Regions from separate parts of the Viridibacillus sp. FSL E2-0187 genome, predicted to be linked through region 1. Evidence: a T-box and tRNA genes for the amino acid it is inferred to sense, from the RefSeq annotation. Region 1 holds a T-box; the other holds one or more tRNA genes.

Evidence for each region. A T-box is a leader RNA that pairs with one kind of tRNA and senses whether it is charged. The one in region 1 lies ahead of lysS (lysine--tRNA ligase), so its partner is inferred to be a tRNA-Lys.
Region 2: it encodes a tRNA-Lys, which carries the amino acid that the T-box ahead of lysS (lysine--tRNA ligase) is inferred to sense. The anticodon was not compared.

The regions. Positions count from the first base shown of each region.
Region 1 covers NZ_JBBOVG010000001.1:1,966,181-1,976,351, reverse strand. The annotation lists gene MHH85_RS09555 (Ig-like domain-containing protein) at 1-1,526, shown strand, start outside; gene MHH85_RS09550 (DUF4430 domain-containing protein) at 1,601-2,527, shown strand; gene MHH85_RS09545 (energy-coupling factor transporter transmembrane component T) at 2,552-3,433, shown strand; gene MHH85_RS09540 (ABC transporter ATP-binding protein) at 3,406-5,112, shown strand; gene MHH85_RS09535 (ECF transporter S component) at 5,061-5,789, shown strand; gene lysS (lysine--tRNA ligase) at 6,465-8,021, opposite strand; T-box leader at 8,110-8,368, opposite strand; gene MHH85_RS09525 (S8 family serine peptidase) at 8,705-10,171, shown strand, end outside.
Region 2 covers NZ_JBBOVG010000002.1:555,081-565,251, reverse strand. The annotation lists gene rimI (ribosomal protein S18-alanine N-acetyltransferase) at 1-284, opposite strand, end outside; gene tsaB (tRNA (adenosine(37)-N6)-threonylcarbamoyltransferase complex dimerization subunit type 1 TsaB) at 296-997, opposite strand; gene tsaE (tRNA (adenosine(37)-N6)-threonylcarbamoyltransferase complex ATPase subunit type 1 TsaE) at 994-1,446, opposite strand; tRNA gene MHH85_RS22010 (tRNA-Asp) at 1,590-1,666, opposite strand; rRNA gene rrf (5S ribosomal RNA) at 2,127-2,242, opposite strand; rRNA gene MHH85_RS22000 (23S ribosomal RNA) at 2,353-5,282, opposite strand; rRNA gene MHH85_RS21995 (16S ribosomal RNA) at 5,467-7,019, opposite strand; tRNA gene MHH85_RS21990 (tRNA-Gly) at 7,165-7,238, opposite strand; tRNA gene MHH85_RS21985 (tRNA-Arg) at 7,265-7,341, opposite strand; tRNA gene MHH85_RS21980 (tRNA-Leu) at 7,371-7,457, opposite strand; tRNA gene MHH85_RS21975 (tRNA-Lys) at 7,518-7,593, opposite strand; tRNA gene MHH85_RS21970 (tRNA-Gln) at 7,613-7,687, opposite strand; tRNA gene MHH85_RS21965 (tRNA-Asp) at 7,697-7,773, opposite strand; tRNA gene MHH85_RS21960 (tRNA-Glu) at 7,783-7,857, opposite strand; tRNA gene MHH85_RS21955 (tRNA-Asn) at 7,861-7,935, opposite strand; gene MHH85_RS21950 (SprT family protein) at 8,038-8,493, opposite strand; gene MHH85_RS21945 (Tex family protein) at 8,559-10,171, opposite strand, start outside.

The sequences.
Region 1 (10,171 bases):
TTGTTAAAGAGGTTAAAAGTAAAGATGGTAAAATTTCTGAAGACGTTGGTAAATATTCAAAAGTCATTATTGCATTAACAGCAATCAACAAAGATCCACGTAATGTGGGAGGTTATGATTTAGTTAAATCTATGTATGATACATATTTGGCTACTGAAGAAGCGAAAAAATTAACTAATGGGAATAAATTTCATTTCTTAAACGCTATTGATACGAAAAATTATGATTTATCAAATGAAGCGAAATACGCTGAGATTACAAGAACGAAATTGGTAAATGATTTAGTAAAAGATCAATTTGAAGATGGATCATTTGCATGGTCTCTAGATTATGGGTCTGATAAAGATTCAACGTCAATGACGGCTACTGCTTTAGCACCTTATACAAAGGATGACAAAGTAAAAGCAGCAGTTGAAAAAGCAAATGATTATTTAGGTAAAGAACTAGGTGAACAAGGCGGCTTCTACTCAGAGTGGGCAAAAGGTGACAGTCCTGAAACGGTATCTCAATTCATCATCAATTTAACTTCTAATCAAACAAATCCAAAGACGGATCCACGTTTCATTAAAGGTGATGGTAACTGGGCTGTTTCTAACCTAGTAAATTTTGTAGATAGTGCTACGGGTGGGTTAAAGAGTGGTTTATCACTTAAAATTCCAAACTTAATGTCTTCAGATCAAGGATTACGTGCACTTGCTGCATATAATCGTCTAGAAAACGACAAAAACCGTATTTATGATATGTCAGATGCTGCAGAATCTATTAAATTCTACGCAGTAGATATTGCTGCACCGGTAGTGGAGTCTGTTGGTGATAGCGCAACTGTTGTTAAAGGAAAAGCTACTGCAAATGCTACAGTTTATATTTACAATAACAATAATTTATTAAATAAAGCTAAAGCTGATACTAAAGGGAATTTCTCAGTAACAATTAAAAAACAAGCGGCTGGAAGCAATATTATTGCAATCGCAGAAAATGCTGATGGTGTAAGAAGTAACAATGCCTCGATAGTTGTTAAAGACATTACAGCACCATTACTAGCAACAGCTAACATAGTTAGTGATCAAACAACTATTGTTAAAGGCAAAGCAGAATCTGGTGCGAAAGTTACAATTTATAACGGCTCTAAGTTACTAGCATCAACAACTGCTTCTGCGAAAGGCACATATTCTCTAACAATCAAAAAACAAAAAGCGAATTCAACATTGAAAATTTATGTTACAGATGCTGCTAAAAATAAGAGTAAAGCATACACATTAACTGTAGTAGATAAAACGGCTCCTAAAGCCCCTTCAGTTAAAAAAGTAACAAAATCAACTACTAAAGTGACTGGTACTGCTGAAAAAGGTGCAAAGGTATATGTATTAAAAGGCAAGACGTCTATCGGTAAAGGCACTGTAAATAGTAAAGGTCAATTCACTGTGAAAATTAAAAATCAAAAGGCTAATTCGAAATTAACAGTCTATGCCAAAGACAAAGCCGGCAACAAAAGTAATGCTACAAAAGTAACAGTTAAAACGAAATAATTTGAAAGAATTAGGAAGGGTGTTGGAGTTAATCTCCAGCACCCTATTCCCATCTATAAGAAGAGGTGCGATAAATGAAAAAATTAATACCATTATGGCTAATGATGATCTTCTCATTGGTTATTATCACTGGCTGTAAGATTCAATCTGTTGAAGAATATAATAATCAGACTGAACAAGAGCAGAGTGTTAAGGGAGCAAGTGAGACTAAGATAATCGTTAAAGGAGATAACGGTGATGTATCAACAAAGGAAGAAATAGAAAAGGATTCTACAATAGAGGCTAAAAAGCCAGATAACGAAGAAGAGGAAAAGAGCGAAACAAAGCAAAAAGAACTAAAAAATGAAGCAGAGGTAACGTCAAAAAAAGAGAACCCAACTAGCAAACCTAAAACTGAGTCAACATCAACTTCGAAAACACCTAGTAAAGATACTTCGACTAGTTCAAATAAAGAAAAGCCAGATAAAAGTCCAGCACAATCTAAAGATAAAACACCAGAAAAAGACCAAAAGCCCGACAAGGTTAAAAAACCAGAAAATAATAACGTCGCTCAAAAGCCAAGTAAGCCTAATAAAGAAGATGAAAAGAAAAAAGAATATGTAACTATTTCTATTAGTGCTGCAACTTTGCTAACGCATTGGGATATGTTAAAACCTGCGTTACAGAGTGAAAAATACGTGCCGAAAAATGGTGTAATTTTAAAGTCTACGAAATATGAGATCTTAAACGAAGACGAAACGGTTTGGTCTATTATTAAACGAGCTACAAAAGAACATGGTATTCATATGGAATATGAAGGAGCGGGCGACAATCAATATGGCTCTGTCTATATCGAAGGGATTAATCACCTTTATGAATTCGACGCAGGGGAATTAAGTGGTTGGATGTACTCTATAAACGGGCAGACCCCTAATTATGGTGTGAGTGCAGTTACCGTTAAAAATGGTGACAATATTCAGTTTCAATACACAGTCGATCTAGGCCGTGATATAGGTAGATAATGATTAAAAGGAGTAATAAGCATCATGAAAGCATTTGAAACGTATCACCCCATTGTCCTTTTCGCATATTTTGCATCTGTCATCGGACTTTCCATGTTCTATATGCATCCAGTTTATTTACTTATTACATGTATTGGAGCTATTACATTAAATCTATTACTTAATAGAAAATCATTTATAAGTGGATTAAAGTTTTTCGTACCGATGTTTTTTATCGCAGCAATTATTAATCCACTTATTAGTCATGACGGGGAAATCATTCTATTTTACATAGATTATAATCCTATAACATTAGAGGCTATTGTTTATGGATTTGCGATGTCCATTATGATTTGTTCAGTCATTTTTTGGTTTGGTTGTTATAACGTTGTAATGACATCTGATAAATTTCTTTATTTATTCGGTAAGGTATCCCCTGCACTAGCGTTGGTCATTTCATTAACATTACGTCTTGTTCCGCGCTTTAAACATCAAATTACAGTTATTTCACATGCACAAAAGACAATTGGCATGGATATTTCAGCCGGCAATCCTTGGCAAAGAGTAAAAAGCGGGATTCGAATTATCTCCATTCTTATAACTTGGGCACTTGAAAATGCGATTGAGACCGCTGATTCGATGAAAGCACGTGGTTATGGTTTGAAAAACCGTTCCACATTCTCACTATTCGTTTTTGAAAAAAGAGATGGGTTTTTACTTGGGATTATATTAACTCTTCTTTTTATAAACATTCTTGGCAGTTACTTTGGTGTGACAACGTATTATTTTTATCCAACGTTTACTGAATTAACTGTAACTCCAATTAGTATAGGACTTTATACTTCTTATGCTAGTTTACTAGTAATACCTATTGTGATAGAAATTCGGGAGGCAATTAAATGGCGCTCATTGAAATACAACATGTAAATTTTCAATATCCAGATAAACAAGAGCGAGTATTAGATGATATCAATTTAACAATTGAAGAAGGTGAATTTGCTGTTCTATGCGGTACATCTGGCTGTGGTAAAAGTACATTATTAAAACATTTAAAAAGAGAAATAGCTCCTCATGGTGAGAAATCAGGGACTATTCTTTATGCGGGTACTGCATTGGCCGATTTACCTGATCGCGTTGCAGCTTCTGAAATTGGTTTTGTTATGCAAAATCCAGAAAATCAAATTGTCACTGATAAAGTTTGGCATGAGTTGTCTTTTGGTCTTGAAAACTTAGGATTAGACACGATGACAATTCGACGTAGAGTGGCTGAAATGGCAAATTTTTTCGGTATTCAGCAGTGGTTTAGGAAAAGTACGATGGAGTTATCCGGTGGCCAAAAGCAACTGTTAAATCTTGCAGCAATTATGGCTATGCAACCAAAGTTATTGATTTTAGATGAACCGACCTCACAGCTTGATCCAATAGCAGCTACAGAATTCATCGGTACTTTGCAAAAGTTAAATAAAGAACTTGGATTAACAATTATTCTTGTAGAACATCGCTTAGAAGAGGTTTTTCCTATAGCAGATCGTGTTGTGGTCATGGAGAAAGGTCGCATTATTTGTAATGATTCACCACAGGATGTTGCACAACATTTAAAAGCATTCGATTCCTCTCATCCAATGATGCTAGGCTTACCTACACCAGTGCGGATTAATAATGCATTGCAAATCAATGATGTTGTACCATTAACGATACGAGATGGGCGAAATTGGCTTACAAAGCACTTTACTAATGAAGTACGTGCTTTAGAAGGAAAATTGAGTACGGCCAATCCAACTGATGACATTGTTTTGGAAGTTAAAGAGGCATGGTTCCGTTATGAAAAGAATGCTCAAGATGTATTAAGAGGTTTCTCAATGCAAGTACGTGCTGGGGAGATTGTTAGTATTTTAGGTGGAAACGGCACAGGGAAAACAACCGCACTAGGTATAATGTCAGGATTATTTAAACCATATCGAGGAAAAGTCTTCGTTAATGGAAAACCCATTAAAAAGTTTTCAAACGGCGAACTGTATCGTAATAATATAGCTGTATTACCGCAGGACCCATTAACTCTACTCGTTGAAAAGAGAGTACAACTTGAATTCGATAGTATAATCGACGTTTTAGGCATCTCAAAAGAGGCAGCTAATGTACAGCTAAATGAAATTATCAAAACACTTAATATCGGTCATTTATTAGATAGTCATCCATATGATTTGAGCGGGGGAGAACAACAAAAAGTTGCTTTAGCCAAGGTTTTGTTATTAAACCCTAAAATAATCCTGCTAGACGAGCCTACAAAGGGCATTGATGCATATTCTAAGGAAATATTCGCCGAAGTACTGAGAGCGCTTAAAAAGCGTCGAGTGGCCGTTGTAATGGTTACACATGATATTGAGTTCTCAGCGCAGTATTCTGACCGTTGTGCCATGTTCTTTGATGGCAATATCGTTTCTGAGGATGAACCAAAACTGTTTTACAGTGGAAATAATTTTTATACAACTGCAGCGCATCGAATGTCGCGTCATTTATATGATTTTGCAGTGACAAGTGAGGACGTGATTTCGTTATGCAAGCACAATCAACAGCTCGAGCAGATAACTACTCCCGTAAACGTCTAATTTTCTCCAGTATCATTATATTTGTAGTTATTCCAATCGTCATGCTTATTGGAGTGACTATCTTCAATGATCGTAAATACAATCTTATATCTATGATTATCGTATTATTAGCCTGTGTGCCATTCTTTGTTTCATTTGAAAGAAGAAAACCACAAGCACGAGAAATTTTAACGATAGCTGTTATGTCGGCTATTTCTGTTGCAGGTCGTGCAGCCTTCATTTGGATCCCTGCTTTTAAGCCAGTGACAGCCATAACAGCTATTACTGGATTTGCATTCGGAGCGGAAGCAGGATTTCTAACAGGAGCGACATCTGCCATAGCATCAAACATCTTTTTCGGACAAGGTCCATGGACTCCATTTCAAATGTTTACATGGGGGATCCTTGGTTTTATCGCTGGTCTATTAGGACAAAAAGGTTGGATGAAAAGCAAAATAGCACTCATTATTTATGGGGTTTTTGCTGGAATAATGTATTCCTTCTGTATGGACATTTGGACGGTCATTTCTTATGATGGGTTGTTTTCTTGGAAAAGGTATTTAATTGCTATGTCAACAGCTATTCCGTTTACGATTGTCTATGTAGTATCAAATGTCGTTTTTTTACTCGTTTTAGCCAAACCGATTGGTGAAAAATTAGAACGAATAAAAGTGAAATATGGAATGTTGAATAACTAGAAAAGAAAAAGAACTGTTTCGAAAGTCGTTAATCTAGACTTTTAAAACAGTTCTTTTTTTAATACAGTTTGCTTTCATACTCAGCGAATAATCGAATCTCAGGACTCTGAGTTCTTTTTTTACTTACAAAAAGGATAATATCAACATTGTTGGAATTATGTTAAAATTTCATTTATTCCACTAAGGAGGGTCACACATTGGATAAAAATAAACATTCATCGGTTCTTTTAGTAGCTTTAACAAACTTATTAATCATTTGTTTAGCTCAATATTTTTATGCTTTGATGTTGATAGACAATAATGTGGTGACCATTTTTCAACTTTTTTACATACCTTTAATTAGTATAACTATCAATTTGCTACTATGGTCAAGTAGATTCAAAATCAAATTTTATCTACATTGGATTTTTGTGTACATTAGTTACTTCTTTTCCATTTTTATTTTCTATTTCATTAATTATATTAATGTAGATTCAATAAAGTGGGGAGATTTCCCCCCAGGTGAAGCATACTGGGATTTGTTTTTATACGTTTTCGTTAATTCAATGTTACAGTTATCCATTTTGTTTTTCCTGAACATTGCTACTTGTTTACTTTATAAGATAATCAGAAGAAGTGATTATACAACTATATAACATGATTAATTAATCATGTTATATAGTTAACTTCAAATACTTAAGAAAAAGTAAGCAATTCTATTATTTTTTCACTTCCCACTGCACTAATAAGCAAAGGTAATCGAGGACCACTATTTTCATTCATCACTAGCTGATAAACATTTCTAAATAAGTCTTTCTGATATTCGCGCATTCTTTTTTTGTCATCCTGATGGCAGATGGCATAAATATTTTTCATTAAAGCATCGCCTGTTAAGGTAGGTTCAAATGCGAGTAAATCCACAAGCTGTTTCACTTTCTCTTGTTGTAGTTCAGGTAGACTATTGTAGTATAAAGTATTTTTTTCGTCATTAATACTTACTAACCGATTAGGATTCCAATCGTTCATCCAATGAGCTACTCGGTGGCTGATCCGTGTTATTTCTTCAATTGTATGTTTTTCACCTGTTTGACTTAAAGATGTGTGTAATAAATCGGTGTTAAAACCAATTAAAGAGAAAATACTTGCTACTTGGCTAAAATTAGGTTGCTTCATTGATCTATTTGCTCCTGCTAATTTTAAGGAATGTATTAAGTGTTCATCTTTTAGTAAGCCCTGAATATAAGAGGATAGATACCGTTCATACTCTGAATAATTACGTAATACATCCTCATCTAAACCGATATTAAAAGCAGCATTGGGGTTGTATTTTGCAAACATAAATAGAATAAGCTCTGGTGTATATACATTTAACAATTCATTTGGTGTAATAACGTTCCCAGATGAGCTAGACATCTTTTGGTTTGTGCCTTTTAATCCTATAAACTCATATGCAGCATAGTCAGGAGCTTTATAATCGAAAATTTCTTTTGCTATAACTTTGGATACATTATAACTTCCTGTAGCAGAGGAATGATCACGCCCCCCTGGTTCAAATACAACATCCTCTACCATCCAGCGCATTGCCCAATCTACTTTCCAGTTGAGCTTTATATTGTTGCTATCTGATAAAGCTTGAGATCCTTTATTTCCACAAGTACACTCATATTCAAAAATTTCAAGTTCTGCATTAAAAGAGTTTATTGTAGTCGAATCCTTGTTACAAACATGACAGTACAATGTAATTGGATAAAAGGTTGCACGTTCTTCTTTTATAGGGGGGCTAGATTTAAACCGCATAAGTATGTCATAAATCTCTAGACGTTTTTTTAATGCAGTTCGTATAAATTGTATATACCGTCCAGAACGATACTCAATATTTTGATATATAAATTGGGGTTCGATATCAAATGCTAGTAATGAGTGTTCAAACTCTTTTTCAAAATGACTAGCATAAGATCCTTTACCAAAAGGGTTTGGAACATCTGAATAAGGCATGCCAATATACCTCTCGTAAGATGAAGCTACATTTTGTGGAACTTTCCTTAGTCTATCAAAATCATCCCAAGAAAAAATGAATCGTGTTTTTTTTCCCATACTTTCTAATGCTTTTACAACAAAAAAAGTTGTTACTATTTCACGAAAATTCCCAATGTGAACGGAACCTGAAGGGCTTATCCCTGAAGCACAAGTAAAAACCTCTTTTGTGGGATACTTCTGAATTAATCTTTCTGCAATTTGATATGCCCAATGCATATAATCACCTCAACTTAAAATTTTTTTAATCATTAAGAAATGAATAGAAAATAAAAAAACTCCCACCTCCCAAGACATATGTCAATGTCTTGAGGGCGAGAGTTTGAATTCGCGGTACCACCTCAGTTTGCTTATTGATCACTCAACAAGCCTTATCAGGTACGGCGAAAGTGCGATACCCTATCCCTATAACGGGGGAATCCGTCGTAGTATCCCTAAGTAACTCTATACTTAGTTCCGTACGAAGCTCGGAGTTTTTGTTCAATAAGATTTCCCATCCCTCTTTTCACCAACCAAGGGTCTCTGTAATAATCCTTCTTATTTACTCTTCTCTTCATCGCTCATTAATTATTGTTATTGATAATAGCAAAATTACTTTTCCTTTTCAACCAAAATTTAGGTTAAAATTAAAAAAATAGAAAAAAGACGTCTATTATTATTTTAAAAATTCCTCCTCTGCAATACTTGAGAAGGCTTTTTTGTTTCTTTTTTATAGAGTATTCTATCCAATAGTTCAATTCAAATACATAAGATTGTATCTAATATTAAATTTAGGGATGCTAGAATATATAAACTTATAGAGCTAAAAATATATTAGATTTGTGAAAGTCTTTTAAGTAGAATAAAATATACATAATATTAGACTTTATGCTAAAAAAATGAAGAAAGGGGGTCTCATAACAGTGAAAAAGCCTTTATGGAAGCATGTAAGTATTTCATGCCTTGCTTTAACAGCTTTATGGACCTTATCCGATAAACATCAATTCGCTTACGCTGAAGAAAATACAATTAATGCGTTGATCTCATATAAAAACGAAGAAGGTAAACAGAGAGTGTTAGGGGACGCTGAAGATGTCGGTGAAGTATTGGACAATGTGGAAATGGTTGAAGCATCTTTAACAGAGCAACAACTGTCTGACCTAAAGAAAGATCCTAACATTGAATTTGTTGATACTAAAGAAGCACCAATGACTTTAGCTGATTTGGCTACACCGGCTCAACCTTTACTAATACCTACTTGGAATATAAGTTTAATCAATACGCCTGTAGCATGGAATAACGGTATTTTTGGCAATAAAGTTAAAGTAGCGGTTATTGATACAGGAATTAACCCTATTGATGATTTGCAGAATGTTGTAAGAAGAGTATCCTTTGTGAGGGATTTGCCAGAAACAGTTATTAAAGAATCAGACAATGTGGATCGTGGAGGTATAAGAAATAATGGGCATGGTACATCAGTAGCTGCAGTCATCGGTGCAAGAGTTGGTGGTTATTTAAAAGACCAAAAAACCACTGATGTTATTGGGGTTGCACCAAACGTCCAATTATATTCTTTGAAATATGCGGATGGCACAACGAGTGGAACTACAACAGAAATCGTCAAATCAATTGATTGGGCTATTGCAAACAAAATGGACATTATTAATATTTCTTCTGGTTTATATGTTGATGTCCCTGCACTAAGAAATGCAGTTCAAAAAGCTTATAACGCAGGTATTTTAATTGTTGCCTCGGCTGGTAATGATGGCAATGATAGAAATGTCACTTATCCTGCAAGATATAGTCAAGTGATTGCTGTATCATCTATTAGTGCTAAACAAAAGATTAGTACTTTCTCAAATACAGGCTCATCTATGAATCTTACTGCTCCAGGTGAAGCTGTACCTACGATTAATAAAGACGGCAAATTGATTTATGCTAGCGGTACTTCATATGCAGCACCGCATGTTACAGGCATACTTGCTCTATTAAAACAGCAATACCCATTTTTATCTGCGAAAGAATTACGTGCAAAATTAGATGAACAGGCAATTGACCTCGGTATAACAGGGATCGACAATTTATATGGGCATGGGTTGGCTCAATACCCACAAGCCGATGAATTAGTCATTGAAGATTTGGTTGATCCTCAAATTGAAAAAGTAACCGATCATACTGCGACTGTTAGTTTTTCATTGCCAAATGATACGAACGTTAAAAAGATAGCTATTTTCTTAGATGATAAACTTGTCACATCCACCACTGCAAACAAATATACAATAAAAAAATTACAAGCTTCTAAAGACTATAAGATAACTTTAAAAGTTGTAAGCCGAGATGGAAGAGCATCCAATGGCCTAGACCTGCAATTGCATACGTTAAAGGACGTT
Region 2 (10,171 bases), on a different contig from region 1:
GCGATACGAATTGCTTCACGCATTAGCCCTTCACCTATTCCTAAACCCCTAGCAGATGCCGTTACTGCCACATTTGTAATTTGACTTTCATCTAATACAATCCACATGCCACAAAACCCTATAATCTGCTCTGTGCCGTCCACAGCAACAACATAGGTAGCTTGTGTATTGGTAGTCATTTCATGATAAAAAGAATCCATCGTCCACGGTGAAGGAAATACTTCAACTTCAATTGCATGCACTGCTGGTACATCCGCCACTGTCATCTCTCGATAAGTAATCATCGTTTCACCTATTACTGACCTTTCTGTTCTTTTATCCAATTTGCCTCAGCCTCTGCTAAACGACGATATTGAGGTACAAATGAATGTACAGCTTCAATATCAGGCAATTCTTGTTGTGAAGCCAATTGTATAAGCTGACTGGCACTAGGCAGATCTAAAGTAAAAGGTGCACGTACCGCATGGTTTCCTAATTGGGCTAGAATTGATTCCCAAAATAAATCCACGTCATGCCCAACGAACATTACCGGTACATTTAATTCCTTTAATTTTTCAAGTAAGCCTTGCAAGCTATAATGCCCATCCTCAACTACTGACGTTAGACCTGCAGTCATATTATATGCACCTGCATAGACATTTTGTCTTCTCGCATCGATAATAGAGCATACAACTCCATTATAGAGTGCTGCATTTGCTGCTAAAAGCTTTAAGCTAGAAATACCAACTAGTGGCTTTTTCAGTGTCCAAGCAAGTGTCTTAGCAATCGTAACACCAATACGCACACCAGTATAAGAACCAGGACCCTCACCGACTGCAATTGCATCAATTTCAGCTGGTTTCATCTTTGTTCTTTCAAACAATCGCTCAATCGCTGGCATAGCCCCGATTGAATGATTTAATTTAATATTCGCTACTTCCTCCGCTACAACTTGACCATCTTTTACAATGGCTACAGCTAACGGGTAATTCGATGTATCTATTCCTAACCAAATCATTTCATTAACTCCTCACACAATCGTTCATAACGCTTTCCGATTGGTTTCAATAAAAATCGTCTTTTATTCTCATCTATTCGATGTATTTCAATCCCTAGACGTTCAGCAGGTAGATCTTGTTCAATTAGATGAGCCCATTCTATTACAGACACGGCATCACCGAAAAACAACTCATCCCAGCCCAAATCTTCATCGCTATCAGCTAGTCGATAGACATCTAAATGATTGAATGGCAACCTACCTTCATATTGCTTTAATATTGTAAAGGTTGGGCTATTCACTGTACGTGTAATTCCCAATCCCTTAGCCAAAGACTGTGTAAAAGTTGTCTTACCTGCACCAAGATCTCCTTCAAGTGTAATCGTATCCTGTGCTTCCAGCAAATCAGCCAGTTTCAAAGCAAGACTTTTTGTTTCTTCTAATGAATTAACCAATATCTCCATTGTCATTCGACCTTATCCTCTCAAACTTACATTAACTATAGTTTACCTAAAGCATCGCAAATGTTCAAAGTGAACGGGCTAAAAATTTTTAGACATAAAAAAATAACACAGCTACATTAGCTGTGTTTACATTTGAATTTAAAAGTAAATGGCGGTCCGGACGGGACTCGAACCCGCGACCTCCTGCGTGACAGGCAGGCATTCTAACCAACTGAACTACCGGACCATTTCTTTAAGACAAGATTTATTATATCAGCTATTCTACGCTTTAGCAATAGTTTTTCATAAAAAAAACTACTTTTATATAAAATATTTTCGCTTTATCCAGCTAATATTGTATGATTCAAGTATTTCTAACACTTTAAGCTACCTACCATTAATAGTTTCATTAATGAAGTTACATTAACTCTCTTTAAATAAGAATATCCATAAGTTGTAAGTCTCAAACTTTCTTAACTAATGAATTTCCTTTGCCAAGTAAATTGGGATCACTATATTTACCATCTCATCATTTATATTAGCCATAGGAATAAAACTACTAAACAAGCTCCTCTGATTCAGGCAATAAAACCAGCGGAATTTAATAACAATATAAAAATCGCATTTAATGATAAATTACTCTCATATACCATTACATTATAAAAAATAAAAAAGCACAACTGATTAAATCAGCTGTGCTTTAATGTGCCTAGCAACGTCCTACTCTCACAGGGGGAAACCCCCAACTACCATCGGCGCTAAAGAGCTTAACTTCCGTGTTCGGCATGGGAACGGGTGTGACCTCTTTGCCATCATCACTAGACTATATTCGACTTCCAATACACATCGTATTACTTGTGTCTTGAAAATCTTTTATAGAGAACTTGTTCTCTCAAAACTGGATAAATTACATTGAAGTTAGTTAAGTAAAATTTGGTTAAGTCCTCGATCTATTAGTATTCGTCAGCTCCGTATGTCGCCACACTTCCACCTCGAACCTATCTACCTCATCGTCTTTGAGGGATCTTACTTACTTGCGTAATGGGAAATCTCATCTTGAGGGGGGCTTCATGCTTAGATGCTTTCAGCACTTATCCCGTCCACACATAGCTACCCAGCGATGCCCTTGGCAGAACAACTGGTACACCAGCGGTGTGTCCATCCCGGTCCTCTCGTACTAAGGACAGCTCCTCTCAAATTTCCTACGCCCACGACGGATAGGGACCGAACTGTCTCACGACGTTCTGAACCCAGCTCGCGTACCGCTTTAATGGGCGAACAGCCCAACCCTTGGGACCGACTACAGCCCCAGGATGCGATGAGCCGACATCGAGGTGCCAAACCTCCCCGTCGATGTGGACTCTTGGGGGAGATAAGCCTGTTATCCCCGGGGTAGCTTTTATCCGTTGAGCGATGGCCCTTCCATGCGGAACCACCGGATCACTAAGCCCGTCTTTCGACCCTGCTCGACTTGTAGGTCTCGCAGTCAAGCTCCCTTATGCCTTTACACTCTACGAATGATTTCCAACCATTCTGAGGGAACCTTTGGGCGCCTCCGTTACTCTTTAGGAGGCGACCGCCCCAGTCAAACTGCCCGCCTGACACTGTCTCCTACCCCGCTAAGGGGCATGGGTTAGAAGTTCAATACATCTAGGGTAGTATCCCACCAACGCCTCCTCCGAAGCTGGCGCTCCGGAATCTCTGGCTCCTACCTATCCTGTACAAGATGTATCAAAATTCAATATCAGGCTACAGTAAAGCTCCACGGGGTCTTTCCGTCCTGTCGCGGGTAACCTGCATCTTCACAGGTACTATAATTTCACCGAGTCTCTCGTTGAGACAGTGCCCAGATCGTTACGCCTTTCGTGCGGGTCGGAACTTACCCGACAAGGAATTTCGCTACCTTAGGACCGTTATAGTTACGGCCGCCGTTTACTGGGGCTTCAATTCGCACCTTCGCTTGCGCTAAGCACTCCTCTTAACCTTCCAGCACCGGGCAGGCGTCAGCCCCTATACGTCACCTTACGGTTTTGCAGAGACCTGTGTTTTTGCTAAACAGTCGCCTGGGCCTATTCACTGCGGCTCTCTCGGGCTTTCACCCTACTAGAGCACCCCTTCTCCCGAAGTTACGGGGTCATTTTGCCGAGTTCCTTAACGAGAGTTCTCTCGCACACCTTAGGATTCTCTCCTCGACTACCTGTGTCGGTTTGCGGTACGGGCACCTTTTACCTCGCTAGAGGCTTTTCTTGGCAGTGTGAAATCAGGAACTCCGGACATACGTCCTCGTCATCACAGCTCAACGTTATAGAAATGGGATTTGCCTCATTTCACGCCTCACTGCTTGAACATGCATAACCAACAGCATGCTTACCCTATCCTACTGCGTCCCCCCATTGCTCAAATGGTAAATAGGTGGTACAGGAATATCAACCTGTTGTCCATCGCCTACGCCTATCGGCCTCGGCTTAGGTCCCGACTAACCCTGAGCGGACGAGCCTTCCTCAGGAAACCTTAGTCATTCGGTGGACGGGATTCTCACCCGTCTTTCGCTACTCATACCGGCATTCTCACTTCTAAGCGCTCCACCAGTCCTTCCGGTCTGACTTCACAGCACTTAGAACGCTCTCCTACCACGGACATCTAAGATGTCCATCCACAGCTTCGGTGAATTGTTTAGCCCCGATACATTTTCGGCGCAGCGTCACTCGACCAGTGAGCTATTACGCACTCTTTAAATGATGGCTGCTTCTGAGCCAACATCCTGGTTGTCTAAGCAACGTCACATCCTTTTCCACTTAACAATTACTTTGGGACCTTAGCTGGTGGTCTGGGCTGTTTCCCTTTTGACTACGGATCTTATCACTCGCAGTCTGACTCCCGTGCATAAATCACTGGCATTCGGAGTTTGTCTGAATTCGGTAATCCGGGATGGACCCCTAGTTCAAACAGTGCTCTACCTCCAGGATTCTCTATCACGAGGCTAGCCCTAAAGCTATTTCGGAGAGAACCAGCTATCTCCAGGTTCGATTGGAATTTCTCCGCTACCCACACCTCATCCCCGCACTTTTCAACGTACGTGGGTTCGGGCCTCCAGTAAGTGTTACCTTACCTTCACCCTGGACATGGGTAGATCACCTGGTTTCGGGTCTACAACCACATACTCATTCGCCCTATTCAGACTCGCTTTCGCTACGGCTCCGTCTTCTAAAACTTAACCTCGCATGTAATCGTAACTCGCCGGTTCATTCTACAAAAGGCACGCTATCACCCATTAACGGGCTCTAACTACTTGTAGGCACATGGTTTCAGGATCTATTTCACTCCCCTTCCGGGGTGCTTTTCACCTTTCCCTCACGGTACTGGTTCACTATCGGTCACTAGGTAGTATTTAGCCTTGGGAGATGGTCCTCCCAGATTCCGACGGAATTTCACGTGTTCCGCCGTACTCAGGATACACTCAAGAGAGAATGAACTTTCAACTACAGGGCTGTTACCTGCTCTGGCGGGCCTTTCCAGACCGCTTCGTTTAACTCATTCCTTTGTAACTCCATATAGAGTGTCCTACAACCCCAAGAGGCAAGCCTCTTGGTTTGGGCTATTCCCGTTTCGCTCGCCGCTACTCAGGGAATCGATTTTTCTTTCTCTTCCTCCAGGTACTTAGATGTTTCAGTTCCCTGGGTCTGCCATCAAGACGCTATGTATTCACGTCAAGATACTGCTCCATTACGAACAGTGGGTTCCCCCATTCGGAAATCTCCGGATCAAAGCTCACTTACAGCTCCCCGAAGCATATCGGTGTTAGTGCCGTCCTTCTTCGGCTCCTAGTGCCAAGGCATCCGCCATGCGCCCTTAATAACTTAACCTAAAAGTTAGTTATTAAGCCTAAAAAACTTAATAATAAAAAATGTGTTACTTAATTTGCTTCAATGTCGTTTTATCCAGTTTTCAAAGAACAAGGTTTTGAAGATCATTTTACAATGAGCCTTCAAAACTGAACGCAAGACGTTAATCGACAGATCCAAGATCTGTTTCCGTAATTATCCTTAGAAAGGAGGTGATCCAGCCGCACCTTCCGATACGGCTACCTTGTTACGACTTCACCCCAATCATCTATCCCACCTTCGGCGGCTGGCCCCATAAAGGTTACCTCACCGACTTCGGGTGTTACAAACTCTCGTGGTGTGACGGGCGGTGTGTACAAGGCCCGGGAACGTATTCACCGTGGCATGCTGATCCACGATTACTAGCGATTCCGGCTTCATGTAGGCGAGTTGCAGCCTACAATCCGAACTGAGAACGATTTTATGAGATTAGCATACCCTCGCGAGTTAGCGACTCTTTGTATCGTCCATTGTAGCACGTGTGTAGCCCAGGTCATAAGGGGCATGATGATTTGACGTCATCCCCACCTTCCTCCGGTTTGTCACCGGCAGTCACCTTAGAGTGCCCAACTAAATGATGGCAACTAAGATCAAGGGTTGCGCTCGTTGCGGGACTTAACCCAACATCTCACGACACGAGCTGACGACAACCATGCACCACCTGTCACCAATGTCCCCGAAGGGAAAACTCTATCTCTAGAGCGGTCATTGGGATGTCAAGACCTGGTAAGGTTCTTCGCGTTGCTTCGAATTAAACCACATGCTCCACCGCTTGTGCGGGCCCCCGTCAATTCCTTTGAGTTTCAACCTTGCGGCCGTACTCCCCAGGCGGAGTGCTTAATGCGTTAGCTGCAGCACTAAGGGGCGGAAACCCCCTAACACTTAGCACTCATCGTTTACGGCGTGGACTACCAGGGTATCTAATCCTGTTTGCTCCCCACGCTTTCGCGCCTCAGTGTCAGTTACAGACCAGAAAGTCGCCTTCGCCACTGGTGTTCCTCCAAATCTCTACGCATTTCACCGCTACACTTGGAATTCCACTTTCCTCTTCTGCACTCAAGTCTCCCAGTTTCCAATGACCCTCCACGGTTGAGCCGTGGGCTTTCACATCAGACTTAAGAAACCACCTGCGCGCGCTTTACGCCCAATAAATCCGGACAACGCTTGCCACCTACGTATTACCGCGGCTGCTGGCACGTAGTTAGCCGTGGCTTTCTAATAAGGTACCGTCAAGGTACGTTCAGTTACTAACGTACTTGTTCTTCCCTTACAACAGAGTTTTACGATCCGAAAACCTTCATCACTCACGCGGCGTTGCTCCATCAGACTTTCGTCCATTGTGGAAGATTCCCTACTGCTGCCTCCCGTAGGAGTTTGGGCCGTGTCTCAGTCCCAATGTGGCCGATCACCCTCTCAGGTCGGCTATGCATCGTTGCCTTGGTAGGCCATTACCCCACCAACTAGCTAATGCACCGCGGGCCCATCTAGTAGTGACAGCCGAAACCGCCTTTCAGCATTTTGCCATGTGACAAAATGGATTATTCGGTATTAGCCCCGGTTTCCCGGAGTTATCCCAATCTACTAGGTAGGTTGCCCACGTGTTACTCACCCGTCCGCCGCTAAATCAGAAGAAGCAAGCTTCTTCATCATTCGCTCGACTTGCATGTATTAGGCACGCCGCCAGCGTTCGTCCTGAGCCAGGATCAAACTCTCCATAAAAGTAGTTTGAAAGCTCATTAGCTTTGCTAGCGTATCATCCGAAGATGATATCTATTTTTGTTTTGACCCACCAACAAGTTGATGTCCAAAAACGTTTATTGATTAACGTCTTGCATGTTCAGTTTTCAAGGTTCATAAATTATATTGGAGCGGGTGAAGAGAATCGAACTCTCGACAACAGCTTGGAAGGCTGTGGTTTTACCACTAAACTACACCCGCATTGATATTATAATTTTTAAAAAATATGGCGCGCCCGGCAGAAGTCGAATCCACAACCTTCTGATCCGTAGTCAGACGCTCTATCCAATTGAGCTACGGGCGCATATCGTATATTATATATTGTAAGGGTTTTGGTGCGGTCGAGAGGACTTGAACCTCCACCGAGTAAACCTCGACTAGGCCCTCAACCTAGCGCGTCTGCCATTCCGCCACGGCCGCATTTCAATTGAAACATGTAGGTTATATTATATCACCTTAAAACATAATGTCAAGTTAAAATGGTGAGTCATGCAGGATTCGAACCTGCGACCCTCTGATTAAAAGTCAGATGCTCTACCAACTGAGCTAATGACTCGTAGCTTGAAGAATGGAAATGGCTGGGGTACCTGGATTCGAACCAGGGCATGACGGAATCAAAATCCGTTGCCTTACCGCTTGGCTATACCCCAAAAAGTAAATGGCGGTCCGGACGGGACTCGAACCCGCGACCTCCTGCGTGACAGGCAGGCATTCTAACCAACTGAACTACCGGACCATATAAAATTGGTGACCCCTACGGGATTCGAACCCGTGTTACCGCCGTGAAAGGGCGGTGTCTTAACCGCTTGACCAAGGGGCCATATGGCTCCGAAGGTAGGACTCGAACCTACGACCGTCCGGTTAACAGCCGGATGCTCTACCACTGAGCTACTTCGGAAAACATGTTGCATTTTGTTACATTTTGTCGTCATCACCTTGTCGACTTTTATTATTATAGACAGGTATTCAAAAAAGGTCAAGCGTTTTTCTAAAAAAACTTTCAACTAATTTGTTCAATGTGCCCTGAACACCTGCTACAACGGTATTTAGCGGGGTTCATTCTTTTTTTTCTAACATAGTTTGTACCGCATTTTATACATATATAAGTATAACTTTTATTAGAGCTTCTTCCCTTTATCTCTGATAAATTAGAGCAGTATCTAGGAGCATTAGTGTTCTTTAAGAGAAATCGAAAATCTGCATCACGGTGTTTATATCCCTTTCCTTCTATATGAAGATGATAATGACATAGCTCATGACGAATAATCCCTTCTACTTCCTGAATGCCAAACTTTTCAAATGATTTCGGGTTAATCTCTATATTATGTGATTGTAACAAGTATCTACCTCCAGTAGAACGTAATCGCTTATTAAAATAGGCTTGATGTCTAAAAGGCTTATGGAATACGTTTATGGAGATTTCTATTACAAGATTTTGTAGTTCTTCATCGGTCATATTATCCTGCCCTTTCTTCTATAAAATAAACCTCGCTTTAATGCGAGGTTTATTTTTCTGCTATTTTAATCGATTTGTTTTGCTGGAGGAAGCATCGTTAATGCAATTCTCCCTTTATCCTTTTCAATCTTTTCTACCCATACGGTTACGATGTCACCAAGAGCCACTACATCTAAAGGATGTTTTACAAAACCATTTTTCAATTTAGAAATATGGACAAGACCATCTTGTTTAACACCGATATCAACAAAAGCACCGAAATCCACTACGTTACGTACTGTCCCTTGCATCTCCATTCCTGGTTGCAAATCTTCCATTTTCAAAATATCTTTCTTCAATAATGGTTGCGGGAATGCATCGCGTGGATCACGTGATGGCTTCATCAATGTATCGATGATATCTTTTAATGTTACTTCTCCTACATCCCACTGCGAGCTTAAAGTTGAAATATCTAAGTTAGCTAGCGCTTTTTCAGCTTCCGTTGAACCTAGCTGTTCCTTCTTAATAGAAGCAACTTCGAGTAGTTTGTTTGCAAGATCATAACTTTCTGGGTGAATACCCGTTGCATCTAACGGGTTTTTCGCCTCAGAAATTCGTAAGAAACCAATTGCTTGTTCATACGTTTTAGCTCCCAAGCGCGGAATTTTCTTCAACTGTGTACGAGCTGTAAATTTCCCATTTTCACCACGGACTTTAACAATATTTTCTGCAACTGTTTTTGATAACCCTGATACATATTGTAAAAGTGAAGATGAAGCAGTGTTCACATCTACACCAACTTGGTTAACAGCTGTTTCAACGATGAACGTTAATGAGTCTGCAAGCTTCTTCTGAGATACATCATGCTGGTATTGCCCCACACCTACCGCTTTCGGTTCAATTTTTACGAGCTCGGCGAGTGGATCTTGTAATCTTCTCGCAATAGAGACTGCACTGCGTTGTTCAACCTGTAAATCAGGGAACTCTTCACGCGCTACTTCTGAAGCGGAATACACACTCGCTCCAGCCTCATTGACGATAACATAAGCTGTTTCACTATTTAACTCTTTCAAACATTCCGCTACAAACTGCTCTGACTCACGGGAAGCTGTTCCATTACCAATTGCGATAATAGATATTGGGTACCTTTGTAATATGTCCTTGAATACCTTTTTGGATTGTATAGGATCTGCTTTTGGCGGATGCGGGTAGATTACAGAGATTTCAAGCATTTTACCTGTATCATCCACCACAGCCAATTTACAACCCGTTCGATATGCTGGGTCAAGCCCCAGTACAAAGCGATCTTTTAATGGCGGTTGTAATAGTAGATTACGTAAATTCTCAGAGAAAATATGAATCGCTTGAGCCTCCGCCTTCTCCGTCAACTCTCCACGCAATTCTCTTTCAATTGAAGGTTGAATTAATCGTTTGTAAGCATCTTCAATGGCTAATTCAACTTGTTTAGCTGCTGGTGAGGATGTCCGCGGGATCCATTCTGTACACATCAATTGATGAACACGCTCAGCTGGTACGGCTATGTTAATTTTCAAAATATCTTCTTTTTCACCGCGATTAATAGCTAATATACGGTGGGGAACAATTTTATTAATTGGTTCTTCGTATTCATAGTACATTTCATAAACAGATTTTTCGTCTAAACTTGGATCTTTCACCGCTGAAAGAACCTTGCCATTTT